DNA from 2 places in the Lacticaseibacillus camelliae DSM 22697 genome. Region 2 is predicted to be linked to the other one. Evidence: riboswitches for the same ligand, from Rfam matches in the RefSeq annotation. Region 2 holds a riboswitch; the other holds the start of a gene.
The links. A riboswitch is a leader RNA that binds a small molecule or an ion and turns the genes downstream of it on or off. The one in region 2 is predicted to bind lysine.
Positions count from the first base shown of each region.

Region 1: linked by a shared signal. The riboswitch ahead of FC75_RS04390 (ABC transporter permease subunit) and the one ahead of dapD (2,3,4,5-tetrahydropyridine-2,6-dicarboxylate N-acetyltransferase) in region 2 are both predicted to bind lysine.

Region 1 is NZ_AYZJ01000023.1:37,750-47,920, reverse strand. It holds gene FC75_RS04405 (PTS system mannose/fructose/sorbose family transporter subunit IID) at 58-1,002, opposite strand; gene FC75_RS04400 (PTS mannose/fructose/sorbose transporter subunit IIC) at 1,021-1,845, opposite strand; gene FC75_RS04395 (mannose/fructose/sorbose PTS transporter subunit IIA) at 1,888-2,862, opposite strand; lysine riboswitch at 3,398-3,568, shown strand; gene FC75_RS04390 (ABC transporter permease subunit) at 3,687-5,273, shown strand; gene FC75_RS04385 (amino acid ABC transporter ATP-binding protein) at 5,287-6,030, shown strand; gene FC75_RS13225 (CAT RNA binding domain-containing protein) at 6,507-6,674, shown strand; gene FC75_RS04380 (GH92 family glycosyl hydrolase) at 7,012-10,171, shown strand, end outside.
Region 2 is NZ_AYZJ01000050.1:23,523-33,693, reverse strand. It holds gene dapB (4-hydroxy-tetrahydrodipicolinate reductase) at 1-275, opposite strand, end outside; gene dapA (4-hydroxy-tetrahydrodipicolinate synthase) at 272-1,156, opposite strand; gene FC75_RS08670 (N-acetyldiaminopimelate deacetylase) at 1,158-2,315, opposite strand; gene dapD (2,3,4,5-tetrahydropyridine-2,6-dicarboxylate N-acetyltransferase) at 2,328-3,041, opposite strand; lysine riboswitch at 3,114-3,288, opposite strand; gene FC75_RS08660 (aspartate kinase) at 3,400-4,779, shown strand; gene FC75_RS08655 (PTS sugar transporter subunit IIB) at 4,952-5,866, opposite strand; gene FC75_RS08650 (MetQ/NlpA family ABC transporter substrate-binding protein) at 5,964-6,791, opposite strand; gene FC75_RS08645 (ArgE/DapE family deacylase) at 7,371-8,507, shown strand; gene rpiA (ribose-5-phosphate isomerase RpiA) at 8,587-9,276, opposite strand; gene anmK (anhydro-N-acetylmuramic acid kinase AnmK) at 9,420-10,171, shown strand, end outside.

The DNA of each region.
Region 1 (10,171 bases), on a different contig from region 2:
GCGCCTCATCAAAAGAAAAGCCTCGGAGCTGACGCCCCGAGGCCAACAGGTCTAAACTTACATGAGACCCCAGACATGGAACACGATACCAACAACGAAGAGGCCCAAGATAACAACGATTGGGGAAACCTTCTTCTTGAGGAGCCACATGCAAAGCAGGGTCAGCAGCAGCGCTGCAAGACCTGGAATCAGTTGATCCAAGTTGTTCTGCAGTTTGGTGACCTTCATCTTGTCCAGAGAAAGGCCGTTTGCCTGCTCAGTCAGTGCTTCCTTGATGCCCGCAGCGCCCTTCGGCAACTTCGACCATTCAATGTAAGCACCCTTTTGCTGAGTGATCGTCGAAACCACTGGGGTGAACTTAACGGTGACCCAACGGTTGATCAGAGAACCCAGAATGAACATCCCGAGGATAGAAGCACCCTTGGTCACATCCTGAAGCAGGGAACCGGACATGTCGTCCGCGATCCGAGACCCGGCTTTGTAGCCGAATTCCTGGGTGTACCACATGAAGGCCACACGCATCAGGTTCCAAACGACAAAGAAAATGATTGGGCCCATGATGTTCCCAGCCAGCGCCAAGGACGCAGCCAGACCACCAAGGATAGGACGAGCGGTGAACCAGAAGACTGGGTCGCCGACACCGGCCAGAGGACCCATCATGCCGACCTTAACGCCCTGGATGGCAACGTCATCGATTGGGGCGCCATTGGCACGTTCCTCTTCCAGCGCCAGGACCACACCGATAACCGGTGAAGCCAGGTACGGGTGAGTGTTGAAGAACTCCATGTGTCGCTTCAAAGCGGCGATCTGGTCGTCCTTCTTCGTGTAGAGCTTCTTGATGGCAGGAACCAAGGAGTAGCACCAGCCACCATTTTGCATACGTTCGTAGTTCCATGAACCCTGAAGGAAGGTAGAACGCCAGCAAACCTTCATCCGGTCAGCTTTCGTTAAACTGTACTTGTGTTCAGCCAAACTTGCTTGTACTTCAGCTGTATCAGCCATATTTTTCTACCTCCTTCTCTAATAGTTGTCGATGATGTCGCCGACTGGATCGCCGGAGCCACCATTGTTGTCAGAAGAGCCGCCATTGCTGCTAGAAGAACCGCCCATCTTGGACAGGGTCAGGTAGATCAGCGCCAGGGACACACCGATCGCGCCAAGGCCGATCAGGGTCAACTGGGAAATGGTTGCCAAAACGAAACCGATGATGAAGAATGGCCATACTTCGCGGGTCGCCATCATGTTCAAAACCATGGCGTACCCAACTGCAACGACCATGCCACCACCGATGCCCAGGCCATCCGTCAACCACTTAGGCATGAGGCCAAGCAGGGAACGAACAGGACCGGCACCAACAGCCAGGATCAAGCCGGCAGGGATCGCGATACGCAGACCCTGCAAAGCAATGGCAACATACTGCCAGAAGTCCAGCATCTTAAAGCTGCCTTCTTCAGCCGCGTGGTCCATCAGGTGGACAACCGCGGTTGCAACCGTACGAACCAAGGTGGTCAGCAGCAGGCCGGCAACCGCCAGCGGAACCGCAAGGGCGATCGCGGAGTTAACTCCGGCACGGCCCTGACCGCCAAGAACCAGAATAATAGCAGAAGCAACTGAGGCCAAGGCAGCGTCAGGTGCAATCGCGGCACCAACGTTGGCCCAGCCAAGGGCAATCATCTGTAAGGTCCCACCCAAAATCAGGCAAGGCATGAGCTGGCCAGTGACCAACCCGATCAGCGTGCACGCTACAACTGGCATATGGAATTCGAATTCATCAAGAACCCCTTCCATCCCTGCCAGGAACGCCACGATGAGGACCCCGATGATTTGAAGAAAGTTCAAATCCATGTGAATATCCTCCTTAAATTTAATTAGGAATATAATCTATTGCTACTTGTTCTGTGCATCCAGCGCGTCTTGCGCCTTCTTGAGGATTGCGTCCATGTTGTCCTTGTTGTCGGTTGGGACCTTCCGAACATCGAAGGTGACGCCTTCCTTTTCCAAGGCCTTGAACGTGTCAATATCGGTCTGGTCAAAGGCCAGGACCTTGTTCGGCTGAACCTTGCCGACTGAGTGCGCCATGGAACCAACGTTCAGTTCCTTCAGCGGCACGCCGCCGTCAATGGCCTTTTTCGCGTCTTCCGGTGTTTCGAATAATAGCAACGCTTTTTCGCCGCCGAAGTGCTTGTCGTCTTTGGCGATCTTGATCATCTGATCAATTGGAATGACGTGAGCCTTAACACCTGATGGGGCCGCTTCAGTGATCAGCTGTTTACGCAGCTTGTCGTGTGCGACACCGTCCGATACAACAATGATCCGCGTTGGCTTGGTCTCTTTGCTCCAAGCCGTCGCAACTTGCCCGTGAAGCAGACGAGAGTCGATCCGAGCCAGAACGTAACTCATCTTCCCTGGCTTACCGCCGCTGACGTGCTGCGCTGGTGCTGCAGCAGGTACCGCCTTTGGTGCCAGTTCTTCAGGCTTGACTTTGATACCGTCTTTACCTGACTCAATAATGTGCGCCGCAATATCGTGCGCTGAATCCATGGACAAACGGGAACCGTATGCCTCAATCAGCATTGGTAGGTTCAACCCAGTGACGATGGCCCACTTATCTTTGTGCTGCTCGAACAACCCGTTAGACTGGTTGAACGGAGAGCCGCCCCACAAATCGATAAGGAACAGGACCTGATCATCTGAGTCGAGCTTCGCAATGGCTTCCTCGAGGTGTGCTTTCAAGTCGTCCGGGCCTTCGTTGGGCTGGAATGTCACTGCTTCAACATTCTTCTGCTCACCAAAGATCATCTGACCTGATTGCATAATGCCTTTGGCAAAATCGCCGTGGCTAGCAAGGATGATTCCGACCATTGTTTGTCGCCTCCTATATGTATTTAGACCTGATAGCGCCACCATTCGGATTTAACTCAAAAAGTTGGGTGACGTGTCACGGTCCAGCAGATAGTTTGCACAAAAATGGTTGCGATTGCAAAGGTTGAAGCTTCAAAAAAACAATCGTTTTCATGAAACACCACTTACTACTAAGGCTCGCGGCTAAAAAATTTTTATGATTAATTTTGGCTAAGCGCACGATCCGAACCGCTTTTGTCTGAAACGCGTACCAGTCTCGTCATTCTCTAACACAGGCCGACAAACCGCCGGCCACAAACAAAATTCTAATCGATGAATAAACCTTTAGTTAGTAAAATAATTCATACAAACCGCGACTAAGCCTCAGAAAGAGATGATAGGCCATCTCCCTAGCTTAAGGGTTTGCCCAACGCAATAACCTTCACCGCCTGTGACAGTATCCCAGGTGGTCACAGCTGAAACCGTTATCTTAAGCAAACGCCTTGACACGGCGGTTTCGGACGCATAAACTGGCAAGCGACAACTGAATTTACCACTAAGAAATAGAGGTCGCGGAAACGACGAACGCTGAGGAGTGCCTGTCACGTTGAATCAGCCGTAAGCGAATCCGCCGAAACGCATTCTGCCACAGGGGCAGGGCGCGTTGGGCCAGTTTGGGGAAACCCGCTGGACTGTCGAAGCCTAGCTTCGGAGCGCTATGATTCTGGTTTAACCACTGAAATCATCGGTCGGCCTATTTCACTTATAGGCCGGCCTTTTTACTTCTCTATTTCCCGCGTGGTTCACCAAGTTAACTTGGGACAACACGAAGGGAGTTTTTAATGATGAAGAAGCATTTCTGGGGCCGCCTTGTCAGCGGTCTCGCACTGCTCGCCGTGGCGGCGGGCATCAGCGCCGGCACGCCACAGCACGTGGCCGCCGCAACCAAGGGCACGTTCAAGGTCGGCATGGAAGCCGGCTACGCCCCGTTCAACTGGACCCAAAACACGGCCGCGAACGGCGCTGTCAGGATCCAAGGCAGCTCGGATTACGCCAACGGTTATGACGTCCAGATGGCCAAGAAGGTCGCCAAGGCCTTGGGCAAAAAGGTCGTCGTCGTCAAGACGTCCTGGAATGGCCTGCCGCCGGCATTGACCTCCGGCAAGATCGACGCCATCATCGCGGGCATGAGCCCGACGCCTGAACGCCGCAAGACCATCGATTTTACCAATACCTACTACGCCAGCAAGCTGACCGTCGTGGTACGCCGCGACAGTAAGTACGCCAAAGCCAAGAGCATCAATGATTTCAAGAACGCCAAGATCACGGCGCAGCTGTCGACCTTCCACTATCAGGCCATCAAGCAAATGAAGGGCGTCATCAAGGAACCCGCCATGGATAACTTCCCCGCCATGCGGGTGGCGCTTGAATCCGGCACCATCGACGGCTATGTCTCCGAAGTGCCTGAGGGCATCACCGCCGAAAATGCCAACCCCGATCTGACCTACCTGCGTTTCTCCAAGAAAAATGGCTTCAAGACCAACCCGGAGGACGTGGATCTGGCGATTGGGATCCGTAAGAACGACCCGGACAAGGCCAAGATCAACGCCGAGCTGGCAAAGATCCCGCAAAAAGAGCGTGATCAGTTAATGAACCAGGCCGTCGCGGACCAGCCATCCACCACCAGTCAGGGCAACTGGTTCGTCGCCCTGCTGAAGCAGTACGGCCCGATGCTCCTGCGTGGGACCGGTATGACGCTGTTCATCTCCCTGATTGGGACCGTCGTTGGTTTCCTGATCGGGTTGCTGGTCGGCATCGCCCGCACCACCCCGGTACCCAAGAACCGCGGCAAACGCGGTCTGCGGGCCATCGGCAACTGGCTGCTCGCCGTCTACATTGAAGTCTTCCGGGGCACCCCAATGATCGTCCAGGCCGCCGTCGTTTACTACGGCGCCGCCCTCGCGTTTCACGTCAACATGGACCGTACCGTGGCCGCCTTGTTCATTGTGTCTATTAACACCGGGGCTTACATCTCTGAAATCATCCGTGGGGGCATCACCTCTGTCGACTCCGGCCAGTTCGAAGCCGCACACGCGCTGGGCATGACCCACTGGCAAACCATGACCAAGGTCATCCTGCCGCAAGCGATTCGCAATTCCCTGCCGGCCGTCACCAATGAATTCATCGTCAACATCAAGGATACGTCAGTGCTGTCCGTCATCTCCGTTTCCGAACTGTTCTTCAGCGCCGAAACCGTGGCGGGTCAGAACTTCCAGTTCTTCCACACCTACCTGGTCGTCGCCGGGATCTACCTGCTGCTCACCTTTACCATCAGCCGGCTGTTCAGACTGGTCGAAAAGCGGATGGATGGGCCCAAGGATTACGATTTGATGACCAACCAGATGCAAGTTGACACCCCAAAGATCAAGTAAGGAGGACAAAAACATGTCAGAACCCATTATTGAAGTGCGTAATTTAAAAAAGTCCTTCGGCACTCACGAGGTCTTAAAGGACATCAACCTAACAGTCGACAAAGGCCAGGTGGTCTCCATCATCGGCCGCTCCGGCTCCGGCAAGTCGACCCTGCTACGCAACGTCAACCTGCTCGAAACCCCAACGGATGGCGACATTTTGTTCCACGGCAAAAGCATCCTGACCGACGACTTTAACCTGCCGCTGTACCGCGCCCATGTCGGCATGGTGTTCCAGTCGTTTAACCTGTTCAACAACCTGACTGTGCTGCAAAACGTCATGGTCGGTCAGCAAACCGTGCTCAACCGCGGCGCCGACGAGGCGAAAAAGCATGCGCTGGAACTGCTGAACAGTGTCGGCATGGATCCGTTCGTCAACGCCAAGCCGGCCCAGCTTTCCGGTGGCCAGCAGCAGCGGGTCGCCATCGCCCGGGCCGAGGCCATGGATCCCGAGGTCCTGCTGTTCGATGAGCCGACCTCGGCCCTTGACCCCGAAATGGTCGACGACGTCCTGAACGCCATGACCGCTCTGGCCCACACTGGGCTGACGATGATCATCGTCACCCACGAAATGGCTTTTGCCCGCGACGTTTCAGATAAAGTCGTCTTCATGCACGAAGGCGTCATCGCGGAAACCGGCAAGCCGGACGAACTCTTCGGTCACCCGCAGCAACAGGCCACCCAGGACTTCTTGAAGCGCTACCTGAGCCGGATCTAATCCGTCATCAGCATAAAACAGACTAACCATAGTGGCGAAGAATGATTCGATGGAATCATTCTTCGCCACTTTCGCTATCAGCTAAAGTGGTGGTAAAGCTGACAAGTCGAGCCCCCTTGTGACGCTTGAAGCCGCATATAAAAAAGAGTTTCCCGGCAAGACGACTTTTAACCGTTGGCCCAAAAATTTCCATATGTTATTTGCATTTATAAATTCTGTTATGCTATTGTGGCAAGCTTGACTGTCAGGTACGCGCCCCATTAAGCCGAATCATTTTTCCGCTGCATTGGTACCCCTTGTAAAACGTTGTGATTTTAATCATAGTGTTTGTTTATACAGGTAAAATAAGGTTGACAAGGCCAAAGTTCGTGATAGCATTCACGTGTAAGCGATTTTAACGTTGGTTTGTTACGGACAATTCCGGCATGACCTAATAACTTAAAGTTATTAGGTCATTTTTATACAGCGCTAAATTCGTGTGTACAAATATAGTCTTTGGGGTGGTGAAAGTGAAGATTACACGTCGGATCAACAACAATTTAGTACAGGTGGACGATCGCGGCACCGCGAAAATTATCGTGGGGTGCGGCGTAGGATTCAATGCGCATCCTGGCGATAAGATCGATTGGGCCCAGGTTGAATAAGTCTTTGTTCAACAGCACGATTGGTCAAAGCGATTAGCTAACGCTAGTTGTCGGTAAGCTTTGGGAAAAGGGGTGGCATCTAATTAACAGCACCGCTTGCAGCTTACTAATAACTATTTTCGTCCACAGGATAACCCGTTTGGGACCGGTCATTGTCATTTTAGCTGAGTACAAAACTCTAATTCGTGGGCTTCTGGCAGTACCTTCAGCTTACAGTGACAGGATTGACCAAACAGCAAGTTGACTTTTTCTATAATGCAATGCGGAAAAGGGGTTCAGCATGAAGAAGCAGAGAAAGATTGAATTGCTGGTTACACTAGTTTGCTCAGGGGTTTTAATGAGCCTAGCACCAACCAACAATCAGTACACTCACGCGGCAGGTAGCACGAACGACACCTCGTCGTTCTTTACGTCGTTTGAAGCAAATGAGAAGACACCAGTTCAGCTCAATCAAACTGATGCAAAGCTCGGCACCAAAGGTGTTACCGCTTCTTACGGCAGTGTTGTCGACGGTGATGTCAGTGCAGAGGTCGATAAATCAAGCATTAAAGGAAGTTCAGACTTTAACCCTGATTCGGAAACCAAGCAGAATCTATTTGATGGGAACGTAGGAACAAAATTCAATACTAACGAGAATAACGGTCAGAATATTTCGGTTAGCTTTTCACTTACGAAGCCAGAACAGATTGGGGAATATGCTATTAGCTCCGCCAATGACGAGCCTACCCGTGACCCGGCGGACTGGGAATTACTTGCCAGCAACGACGGAAAGAACTGGACTTCAATTGATAAGCAAACCAACCAGACATTCTCCGGCCGGGAAACTTACAATAATTACAAGATCAAAACCAGTAAAGCTTACGACCAGTTTAAACTGGTCGTAAGCAAAAACGGCGGTGCCCCGATGACTCAATTCTCTGGATTAGTTCTGGGGACTGGCGTCAAAGACACCGGCGCTAAATCAGAAATGGCAACTACACTCAGTAACGGGCCGACAGATGCCATTAACCAACAGAACAACGTCGGCTGGACAGGGGCGCAAGCTCTGGAAGTTAAAGGCAAGGTCACTGATTCCGGTAAGGTTTATGCCCACAATGACATTATTGATAATCTAAATCTCAAGGTACAAAAGGACACAAACCTACAGTACAAGATCTATCCGTCTGATGGTCAGCACAACTATGACAACCACTACGATTACTCGTACACACCGATGCACATGAGTGTGGACCTGGAGTTCTCAGATGGTACACACCTGAGCGACCTCAAACCTACCAGTACCGATGGGTTTGAAGTCACACCCGAAGCCCAAGGTGATTCCCGGTCACTGTACTACAACCAGTGGAACCAGATCACCACAAACATTGGTGAAATCGCCGCTGGCAAGACTATTACCAAGATGATGGTCAGCTTCGAAGACGATAACGCCACCGCTGGGAAGACCTTTGATAACTTCCTGGATGACGTAAAGGTCTTCTCTGGTAATGAAGCCAAAAGAACGATCAACAGTACAGTTGATTACGTCAACACGCTGCGCGGGACCAACTCTAACGGAAACTTTTCCCGCGGCTTGACAGTACCGGCAACGACCGTGCCAAACGGCTTCAACTTCTGGGCCCCAGTTACTGAATACGGCAATGATACGATGTATCAATACCAGCAAAATGGCGGCCGGAAATTCCAGCACATCACCATCAGTCACGAGCCATCCATTTGGGTTGGCGACCGCGGCACTTGGCAATTCATGGCTAATACTTCCATCGATGCCAGCAAGGTTCAAAGTGGTGCTGACATTGACCACACCAAGTACGAGACCAACTTCAGCCACGATGATGAAGTTGCCAAGCCTCAACTTTACTCAATCAAGTTCCCAGACGGCGGTGCCGCAGCCGGTTCTTCGATCAGCTTGACGCCAAGCATGCACGGTTCCATTACTGAGTTTAACTTTGCCGACTCGGCCAAAAACAAGAACGTAATTTTTGACTCCTCCAAGGGCGACGGTACTCTTACCTTTGACAAGGCCACCAACTCCTTCACCGAGATTACAAAGAACGGTAATAACGGCATGAAGCAGATGTACGTCTACGGGACCTTTGACCAGCCTTACACCCAGGCCAAGGTTGAAAACAGCAAACAAGGGATCGTCAGCTTCGATAGCAACAAAGTCACCATGAAGGTTGCCACCTCGTTTATCAGCGCAGAGCAAGCCAAGAAGAACTACGACCTTGAGCTGGCGCAGACCACCTTTGGTCAACTGGAAAACCAGACTACCAACGACTGGAACTCTGTGCTGAACAAGATCCAAGTCAAAGGCGCATCGGATGCTCAAAAGACCACACTTTACTCCAACCTGTACCGCCTTTACATGTATCCGACGTTCTACGGCGAAAACAAGGGCACAAATGACAAGCCACAGTGGATTCACAGTGATCCGTACAGCGGCGACATGGAGCACCCGGTCGCCAAAGATGGCGTTATGTACTACAACAACGGCTTCTGGGACACCTACCGCACTGCTTGGTCAGCTTACTCCCTACTGTCTCCTGACAAGGAAAGCAGCTACCTGAATGGCCTGACCCAGCACTTCAAGGACAGCACCTGGGTTCCGCGTTGGATCGCTCCGGGTGGCACCAACAGTATGGTCGGCACCAACCAGGACATCATCTTTGCCGATGCATTAAACAAGGGCATTCCATTCGACAGTGATGACGCTTATCAGGCAGCCTTGAAGAACGCCACAGTTAAGTCAACGGACTTGGTTAACGGTGGCCGGACTGACTTAAACCAGTCTGAATTTATTGGCTACGTTCCAGCAGAAGCCGATGACAAAGGCCTTTCATGGTCAGTCGAAGGCTACATCAGTGATTATGGCCTTTATCAGATGGCGCTTAAGAAGGGCGATAAAGGGGCAGCCGAGTACTTCAAGAACCGTGCGCTGAGCTATGTCAACCTCTTTGATGGCAGTGGCAAGACCGCGACCGATGATTGGTTCAAAGGTAAGCACACTGACGGCAGTTGGACCTCCACGCCAAGCACGTTTGATCCCCGCTCATGGGCTCATGACTACACAGAAACAAATGCGTTTGACTACGGTGCAGTACCAGTCCCGCAAGATGGTAATGGCCTAGCCAACCTGTACGGTGGTCCAGCCGGGTTGGGTCAAAAGCTCGACCAAATTGTCACCACACCAGGCGACTGGAAGCCAGGTGACTTTGTGATTCACGAAGCGCGTGAACAACGCGAAGGCAAACTGGGCGAATACGAACACAGCAACCAGCCAGGACACGACATTCTTTATATGTATGCTTTCTCCAACAAGCCTTACGAAACTCAGAAGTATGTTCGCGACATTCTGAGCCGCCTATATGTTGGCAGTGATTTCGGTCAAGGCTACTTAGGTGACGAAGATAACGGTGAAGCCTCTGCATGGTACATCCTCTCTGCACTCGGGCTGTACCCAGAGAACCTTGCGACCAACCAGTTCGTCCTGGGCTCTC
Region 2 (10,171 bases):
TCTGCGCTCAGTCCACTGGTGCCGATCACGGCGTTCATGCCGTGGTTCAGGGCGTACTCGGCGTTGGCGCGCGCAGCCTGCGGCAAGGTGAAGTCCACCCAAACGTCGGCTGAAACGTTGATGGCCGCCAAGCTGGTGAACACGGGGAACGCGACTTTGTCCTTGGCCTCTGGCGCCAAGCCCCCGACGATGGTCAAATCCTTTTCGCCGGCCATCATGCGCGCGACCTGGCGACCCATTTTGCCGAACACCCCGGCTAAAAAGACAGTTGTCATTGCTCGACCTCCAATTCACCCAGCGAATCCAAGACGACCTGGGTTTCCGTTTCGTTCAGCGGCACCATTGGCAGGCGCAGGCGGTTTTGAATCTCGCCGCGCCGGCTCAGTGCCATTTTGACTGGTTCCGGAGACGGATAGGCGAACAGCGCGTGCATCCGCGGCGTCAGCCAGGCCATCTGCTCATCGGCCGCCGTGATCGCACCGGCGTTCAGGTTATCGATCACCTGTTGCATCTGGTTACCGTACAGGTGCGACGCCACGGAAATCACGCCGCGTGCACCGACCTTCAGCGCGTCCTCGAACTGGTCATCGTCACCGGTGTACACCGCAAAGTCCTTTGGCAGGTGCTGCACCAGCCAGGCCAGGTCCTCGACCGTCGTACACTGCTTGACGCCCTGGATGTTCGGATGCTTGGCCAGCGCCGCCAACGACACGTTGGACAGCTGGACCACCGAGCGGCCCGGAATGTTGTAAATGATCACCGGCTTGGCACTGGCGTCGGCGATGGCCCGGAAGTGTGCGATCATCCCCGCCTGACCGGGTTTGCTGTAGTACGGCACCACGGCCAGCACCGCGGTGATGGCCTGAATCGAGGAGACCTCCTTGGCGAACGCGACGGAATCGCGGGTCGAATTGGTGCCGACGTTGGCGACCAGCGCCGCGCGGCCCTTGAGGACCTCGCCGACGTGTTCGAACAGGCTGACTTTTTCCACGTGGCTGAGCGTCGGTGACTCGCCAGTGGTCGCGCCGACCACCAGCCCGGTGGTGTGCTCGGCCAGGAGGCGCTCGATCAGTTTGTCGAGGGCCGGGTAGTCGATTTCGTCGTGTTCATTGAAGGGCGTGATCAGCGCCGTCAGGATCGGATGATTTTCTAACATATTATGCTTCCTCCATGCGATGGGTCAAAAAGCCAACGAAGGCGTCAACGCCCGGCTTCAGCGCCGCCTCGTCGGGGCTGAGTTCAGCCGAGTGCAGCGAGTGCTCAGGGTCATTCACGCCCAGCCACACCATAGTGCCAGGGAACTGCTGCAGCAAGAACCCGAAGTCCTCACCGGTCATGGCCGGCGCAATGCCGTCAAAGTCGACGCCTGGCGCCTGCTTCATGTAACTGATCAAATCTGCGGTTTGCTTCGGCGCGTTTTCCACCGGCATGTACCCGCCTTGGATCAGCTTCAGGTCGGCCCGAACACCGTACGTCGCGGCGACGCCATCGGCGATCTGCCGCACGCGGCCCTGCATCATTTCAATATCGGTCTGGCGAAAGGCGCGAATGGTGCCATCCAGCCGCGCCGCGCCGGCGATCACATTGCCGATGGTGCCGGCGTGGAACGTGCCCAGCGTGACCACCCCGCCGCGCACCGGATCGACATTGCGTGACACGATGGTTTGCACCTGCATCACGAACGCGGCGGCCGCCACGATCGCGTCATTGGCCTTTTGGGGAAAAGCGGCGTGACCGCTTTTGCCAGTGAACGTCAGGTGGATCTCCGTCGTGCCCGCAAACAGGGTGCCCATGCGCGTGGCGATCTGGCCGGCCGGCAGTGCGGGATTGTCATGCAGTCCGTAAAACTCATCGGGGTGCCATTCCCCGGTAAAAGCGCCGGCATCAAACACGCGCTTGCCGCCGTACTCCGCCTCTTCCGCCGGCTGGAAAAAGAACACCATGTTGTCCCTGGGCTGGTTGGTGGCGAAATACGCCAGGATGCCCATCGCCACGGTCATGTGCACATCGTGGCCACACGCGTGCATCACGCCAGGGTGGTTCGAGGCAAACGGCAGCCCCGTTTTTTCCTCAACCGGCAGCGCATCGATGTCTGTGCGGTAGCCCAGCGTGCGCCGCGGTGCAGTGCCAGCCAGGTGGACAAGCAGGGCGGTCGGCACCGCCTCGACGTGCTTGACGGTCAGCCAAGGGCAGGCCAAGCGCTGAACGAACTCTTCGATGTATGCCTGGGTCTGAAATTCGTTCAGTGCCAGTTCCGGAATGCGGTGCAGCGAGCGCCGGATCGAGATCAAATCGGCTTCTGTTAAAGTGGCCATGTGCATGCCTTCCTATAGTTTGCGCAGCGCATCGATCAGGCCGGTTTCGCCTTCGGTCTTCGCGTCCTTCATCTTGATCACCTTGGCCGGAACGCCGGCAACCACCGCGTTGGCCGGCACGTCATCGATCACAATGGCCCCAGCCGCGACAACGGCGCCTTTGCCAACGTGGACGCCTTCGATGACCACGGCGTTGGCGCCGACCAGCACGCCGTCATCAATGACGACCGGTTTGGCGCTGGCGGGCTCCACGACCCCGGCCAGGACCGCACCGGCGCCGATGTGGCAGTGCTTGCCGACCGTCGCGCGCCCACCGAGCACGGCGCCCATGTCGATCATCGACCCGGCCCCGATCTTGGCGCCGATGTTGATGATGGCGCCCATCATGATCACGGCGTTGTCGTCGATGGTGACGTGCTCGCGAATGATGGCGCCGGGCTCGATGCGGGCGTTTACCTTGCTGATGTCGAGCATCGGCACGCCGGTGTTGCGGCCGAGCGTTTCGACGCGCAGCTGCGAGATGGCACCGCGATTTTCATCGAGCCACGGCGAAAGCCTGGCGGCATCCCCGTACAGCTGGCCAGTTTTGACGTCGAGAAACGCCTGGACGCCGGCCGGCACCGCCGTGAGCTTTTCAATGTTGCCTGCCAAAGTCACGTGCATCGGCGTGGTTTTCGGGGCGCTGGCGATGTAATCGATAATTTGTTCCGCGTTAAATTCAGCCATGTTTTTTCCTCCTAGAAAATGAAAAAGTCCATCCGGCAACGCTCGCCAGATGGACAGCAAATAGTCCAATTAATTGACGATAGCGCCCCGCATTACTGCGACAGTCCGCCGGATCTTCTCCAGCGGCCCAACCGCTCACCGTTCACACGCCGGTGAGGATTTCGGCGGTGTTCCCTTTCGCCTGCCTTCAGCGCATGTGCTTTGCTCGGGCAGGTTACTGATGGCGACCGCAACCTCTATCTTTTTCGTATGTAATTGACATTAGCTTACGATTAAAACTCACCCTCGTCAACCCTTGACACGGACCGACCGCTTTGGTTATGTTGGAGCCAATTGATTAGAGGACGGGGAGACAAACATGAAAGTCATCAAATTTGGGGGGTCATCACTGGCCACCGGCGCACAACTGGCCAAAGTGGTTAAAATCGTGCAGGCCGATGCGACGCGCCAGGTCGTGGTCGTGTCCGCGCCGGGCAAGCGCAGCAAAACCGACGTGAAAGTCACCGACCTGCTGGGCCAGCTGGCCGACCAGGTGCTTGCGGGCAAGAATCCCGAAGCGCTGATCGAAACCATTCTGGCGCGCTACACCGAGATCCAGCAGCACTTTGCCCTGACCGATGACGTGGTGGCCCGGCTGCGACAGCACCTGCAGCGACTCGCCAAGGCCACCTACCCCGGCGTGGACTACCTCCGCTCGGCCTTCATGGCGCAGGGGGAGCACATGAACGCGCAGCTGGTGGCGGCCGTGATGGCGCACCTAGGCATGAACGCACGGTTCGTCAGCCCCAAGGAACTCGGCATCACCCTGACCGGCAAGCCCGGCGCCGCCCTAGTGGACGAGGAAAGCTACGGCCGCCTCGCCCAGTTTGTCTTGCAGCCCGGTGAGATCATTGTCGTGCCCGGCTTTTACGCCTATGACGAGGCTGGCAACATACTGACCTTTGCCCGCGGAGGGTCGGATATCACGGGCTCGATCCTCGCCAAGGGCCTGGCCGCCGACTTGTACGAAAACTTCACCGACGTGTCCTGGGTCTACGCCGCCGATCCCGGCATTGTCGACCACCCGCGCGCCATCAACACCCTGACCTACCGGGAAATGCGGGAACTCGCCTACGCCGGTTTCTCCGTCTTCAACGACGAGGCGCTGATCCCCGTGATCGAGGCGGGCATCCGCGTCAACATCAAAAACACCAACCAGCCGGACGCGCCTGGCACAATCATTGCGCCGACCAAAAACGTCCAGCATCACCACCACATCACCGGCGTGGCGGCCAAAAAAGGCTTCACCGCGCTTTACCTGCACCACTACCTGATCAACCAGGAAGTCGGCTTCACCTTGAAGCTGCTGCAGATCCTCGCCAAGTACGGCGTCTCCTATGAGCACATGCCGTCTGGGATCGACGACCTGACCATCATCATCGACGAAAATCAGCTCACGCCGCAGATCAAGGACCAAATTGCCGCCGAGGTGCGCGCCCAGATTCACCCCGACGAGCTCGAATGGCTGCCCGACTTCGCCATTGTGATGGTGGTCGGCGAAGGTCTGTACGCGCGGCCGGACCTGGTCGCCCGCATCATGGTGGCGCTGGCCGACGCCGGCATCGAGCCTTCTGTCATCAACCAAGGTGCATCGAAAATCGGGCTGATGCTGACGGTGCCAACGGCCAAGGCGGCAGCCGCAGTGTCGGCGATTTACGCGCTCAGCTGCCACAAACAAGAGGCCGCCGCGACCAAGTAACCGAAGTAACAGGAAAACCGACGAGGCTGAGACACAAAGCGGTTTTAGCCCAAAACGCAGGCGTCCCTGCATCACGATTCGCACTTCGAATCGTGATGCAGGGGCGTTTGCGTGTCTGGGCGTTGCTTTGTGGAACGCGACTTCGGGAATTATGTCTCAGCCTGATCGGTTTTTAGTTTGACCAGGTAAAAATCCCCCAGCGTTTCGTGGTCTTCGGCGGCTTCAACGTCTCAAAGCGCTTGACCGCGATGCCTGACGTCGCCTCAGCGCGAAAGTCGACCGCCAGCAGGAAGTCCAGCAGCTGCGCCGTGAGTTCGTCGGTGTGGCCCGGCGATTGCACCAACCGCGCGTCGAGCCAGGCGCTGGGGATTTTATAGTCATCATACCAGCGCCGCACCCCATCGGCCGGTTCGTCATCAAAGCGCAACACGCCGTCGATTTGCCGGGCGACCTTCGCGATGTCAATTGTTCTGACTTGCGGACCGAACAGCCAGCGCACCTCGAAGTCGTGCGCTGGCTCAAAATCGTAAAGCCCCGCCAGCGAGTACTTGTCCTGCAGGCTGCGAATGCCCATTTTCTCGAGGCTAGCGGCTGCGGCCTGCCAGCCCTTGTCCGTTCGTGAGGCGCCGTAGACAAGGATCTCCAGGTCCTTGTCCGCCGCCTTGGTGGCAAAGGCGCCCGCCTGCGAACCGCGCATCAAATCCAGCGTGATCAGAATCCCGGTGAGCATTTTGCCGCCTTGAACCGGATCCATCATGCCAAACAGGCGCATCGGGATGTCCTGCACAATTGTGGGGTAGTTGGCCAGGTAACGCTTCAGGTAAGGGGTACGGAAACGGACCTGCGGCGCCACCAGCACGGCGTCGATGTGCGTCCCAATGTCATAGGCCGTGTCGGGCCGGACCGCATCCACGCTGCCATAGGTGAACACTAGGTCGGTGGAGGAAACCCGCTCATATTGCAGAAAGCTCCTAATGTCGTCCATGCGCGCGGTCAGGCTGGGTTCATTCGCGTTGATGCCCTTGACCATTCGGGCGCAGAACAGGCTGGATGAGCCGCCGCCTGCACAACAGAATAAAATGTTCAACTGGCCGCCTCCCCGTATTCGTTGCCTTCTATTTTATCACAGCAAAAAAGCAGCAGACCGCTTGAATCGGTCCGCTGCTAGGCTTTTGGAAACGGCGTTAGAACTTGTAGTTCCAAGCCGGCACTTCAGTACTCTTGTAAGTCTTCTTGATGACATTGGCCACGGCCTTAGTCTGGTAGGCCTTCACGATTTTCTTGTACGTCTTGTTGTTGCGATCCTGCTTGCGGGCCACAATGATGTTGATCCAAGGCTGAGACTTCTTGGTGATCTTCTCGCGGTAAATCGCCTTTTCCGGATTCAGCTTAGCGTCAACCGCAATGCCGGAGTTGATGACCGACGCGTCAACGTCCGCCAGTGTCCGCGGCAGCTGCGCGGCGTCCAGCGGCTTGACCTTGAGATCCAGCTTGTTGGTCTTGATGTCGGCAGGAGTTGGCAGCTCAGTGTTCTTCAGCGTGATAAAGCCGGCGGTTTCCAGCAGCTCAAGCGCCCGGCCTTCGTTGGTCGGGTCGTTTGGAATCGACACGGTGTCGCCCTTCTTCAAGTCGTTCAGGCTGGAGATTTTCTTGGAGTACACAGCCAGCGGCGCCAGGACGGTTTTGCCGATGCTGACCAGATTGCCCTTGTTGGACTTGTTCCAGTTATCCAGGAAGAACTGGTGCTGGAACGCGTTCAGGTCAATGTCCCCAGCCTCGACCGAGGAGTTGGGCTGGTTGTAGTCGCCAAACTCTTTGATTTTCAAGTTGATGTGCGCATTTTCCTTATCCAGCTGCTTCTGGACGGCCTTCCACACCGTCTTATCCGCGCCGACGATGCCGACCGAGACGTTCTGGGTCTTCGGGGCCGCGGATGCACTCTTGCCACACCCGGCCAGCAGTGTTCCCAATGCAACAGCTGCAACTGCCAAAACCTTAAAGCGTAATTTCATGATTGATCCTCCTCAAATTTTTTCCTGCGGGTGAAACGATGTTCAGTGGGCGATGGTGCGAGGTGGCTGCTCTAGCCAATCGTGCAGGCACGATTGCCATCGAGTGGCAGGCTGTAGACGGCAAAGCGCTAACAGGCGCTGCTTCTCTAGCAGGTCGCGCAAGCGCGACCCGCGTCGAGTGGCAGTCCGTAAGTGGTAAACCACTAACGGACTGCGCAAAAAAGTCCGCCCACTTCTAACTTGGTTAGTTAGAAGTGAGCGGACCCACGGTACCATTCTAATTCGGCTGGCGAACCAGCCCTCAGCAACAGACAATCATCTGTGTGCGAGATAATGGTCGCCGTCCATCACAGCCTTGCTTACGCTCGGTGTGCCTATTCTGTCAAGCCATCTTCGCGCTGCCTCACTACCCCGCTCTCATCAACTCGGGTTTTCTGGTCAGTCCCAGCTGCGCTACTCACTTAACGTCGTTTCAGTAATTTTTAACTTAACGTCAGAATAGCACAGCAAATTTTAATGTCAACCGTTGCATTTTAAAAAGTTTACGCCTATCTTTTGGTGCGAAGGAGTGATCACACCATGGACGAAGCAACAGCATTTTTGCAGCAATTAGTACAAATTGATACCAGCACGAATGCGACCAACGAATCGCAGGTCGCGCACGTGATTCAAAAGAAACTGGCCGATGCCGGAATCGACAGCAAGCTGATTCCTTACGCCAAAAATCGCGACAACCTGGTCGCCGAGTTCGGAACCGGCAAGCCGATTTTTGCCTTCACCGGGCACCAGGACGTCGTCAACACCGGCGACCTCAGCAAGTGGACGTATCCGCCGTTTGAGGGCCACATCGGAGACGGCAAGCTGTACGGCCGCGGCGCCTCGGACATGAAGTCCGGCCTAGCCGCCGAGGTCCTGGCCTTCATCGCGCTCAAGCAAAGCGGCTTTGACCACCACGTCCGCCTGATTCTCACCATCGGCGAGGAGTACGGCGCGATGGGCGCCCAGCAGCTGACCGACGCCGGCTATGCCGACGACATTGACGCGCTGCTGGTCGGCGAGCCGACCGCCGGAAAAATCGAGTTTGGCCACGCCGGTTCATACAACTACAAGGTCAAGAGCTACGGCAAGTCCGCTCACTCCTCACTGCCGGCGCTGGGCACCAACGCCATCGTGAAGCTAACTGACTTCATCGTCGCCGAACGCCACCTGTTCGACGACGTCCCGGTCGATCCGGTCATCGGGCCGCTGGTGCACAGCGTCACCGTGCTGAAGGCCGGCGATCAGGTCAACACCATCCCCGACTACGCCGAACTGGCCGGCAACATCCGGCCGACGCCGAGCTTCATCAACGAAAAAGTCACGGCGCGCCTCAAGGACGCCGTGGCCAAAATCGATGCGGCAGGTGCCGGCTCGCTCAAGTTCGAGCTGACTCACACCTTCTACCCCGTTTTGACGCCGACCGACAGCAAGCTGGTCACCCGCGCCAATGAGGCCATCGAGTCCGTTTCCGGCAAGAAGCTGGCCCTGACGATTTCCCACGGCGCCACCGACGCCTCCGACTTCACCAAGTCCAAGAACAAGTTTGAGACCATCATTTACGGTCCTGGCGACGAGGACAAAAACCTCAGCCACCAGATCAACGAGTACGTCTCCCTGGACCGCTACCACACCGTGATCAAGGAGTACGAGGCCATCGTGCGGCACTACTTCGACTGATCAAAACGAGTGAGTCGTCAAACAGGGCAGGAATCCGTCACAGATTCCTGCCCTGTTTTTTACTGATTTGGTGGGCCGCTCAGCGCCTGGTCCAGTGCTCGATTTTTGATTCGGTGGCGATCAGGACTTCATCGGTCATGCCGAGAAACAGGCCGTGCTCGACCACGCCCACCGTGCTGTCCAGCATGGCCGCCAGCCCGGCCGGAATCGGGAGCGGGTCGACATGCAAGTCGATGATGTAGTTGCCGTAGTGCGTGACGTACCGGCTGCCATCAGCCTTGAGGCGGTAAGCGGGCTGCAGGCCCTGCGCTTCAAAGCGGCGGAAGTTTTGCTCACACGATACCGGCAGGACCTCGACCGGCAGCGGAAAGCCGCCGAGGCGGTCGACCACTTTGCTTTGATCGACGATCCAGACGTTGTGCTTGGCGTTGATCGCGACATTTTTCTCCAGCGTCAGCGCCCCGCCGCCGCCTTTGATGCCGTCGAGGTGGTGATCGACGCGGTCGGCGCCGTCGATGCACAGGTCCACCTGGTCAATGTCCGCAAGCTCGCTGACCGTGAACCCGTTTTGTTCAAGCTGCTCTTTGGAGCGGTTCGACGTCGTGACGATGGCCTTCAAATTCAGCGGGGTCTGCTGGTTGCGCGCCCCTAGCAGGTCGATGAAAAAGGCCACCGTCGAGCCGGTCCCAACGCCGAGCACCGTATTCGGCCGCACCATTGCGACGGCTTGCGCGGCCGCCTGCTTCTTCAGTTCATCCTGAGTTGCCATGATTGCCTCCTGAGCGAATTGTTTTTCCTTTCTCAGTGTATCGAGGCGCCAGGCCCGGCGCAAACTTTTTTGGCTGGGTGCTGAAACAAAATTTCACTGCCAGGCCCGATGCGCTATCATAAGAACAAAAGGAGGCCGCGTTTATGTTAGCAGTCGGATTAATGTCAGGCACTTCCCTGGATGGGGTGGACGCCGCTCTAGTCGAGATCACCGGTGTCAGTGAAGAGACCAAGGTTCAGCTGAAGCAGTTCACGACTGTCCCCTTCAGCGCCGCGCAAAAGGCCCAGATTGCGGCCCAGCTGGCCAACGCCACGTCCAGTGTGGAAGTGCTGTGCAGCCTCGACTTCGCCTTGGGCCACGCGTTCGGCAACGCAGTGCTGGCGGTTTGCCAAGCGGCCGGCGTGCCGAGCGCCAGCCTGGGCTTTGTGGCCAGCCACGGGCAGACATTGTATCACCTGCCGGACCCACCCACAGGCGAAACGCGCAGTACCCTGCAGCTGGGCAATGCGGCCATCATCGCGGAGCTGACGCACACCACCGTGGTCTCCGACTTTCGCTCCCGGGACATGGCCGTCGGCGGTCAAGGGGCGCCCATTGTTCCCTACTCCGAATACGTCCTGTACCGCAGCCCCGCGCACACGCGCATTTTGCAAAACATCGGCGGGATCGGCAACGCGACGATCATCAAGCAAAACGCCCAACTGGAAGACCTGTTTGCCTTCGACACCGGCCCCGGCAACATGGTCATCGACGAGCTCTGCCGCCACTTTTTCCACACGGAGTACGATGACGGCGGCAAGCACGGCGCAGCGGGCACGGTCAACCAGGCGGTGCTGCAGGAACTGCTGAAGCACCCTTACTTCGCCGAGCAGCCGCCCAAAACCACCGGCCGCGA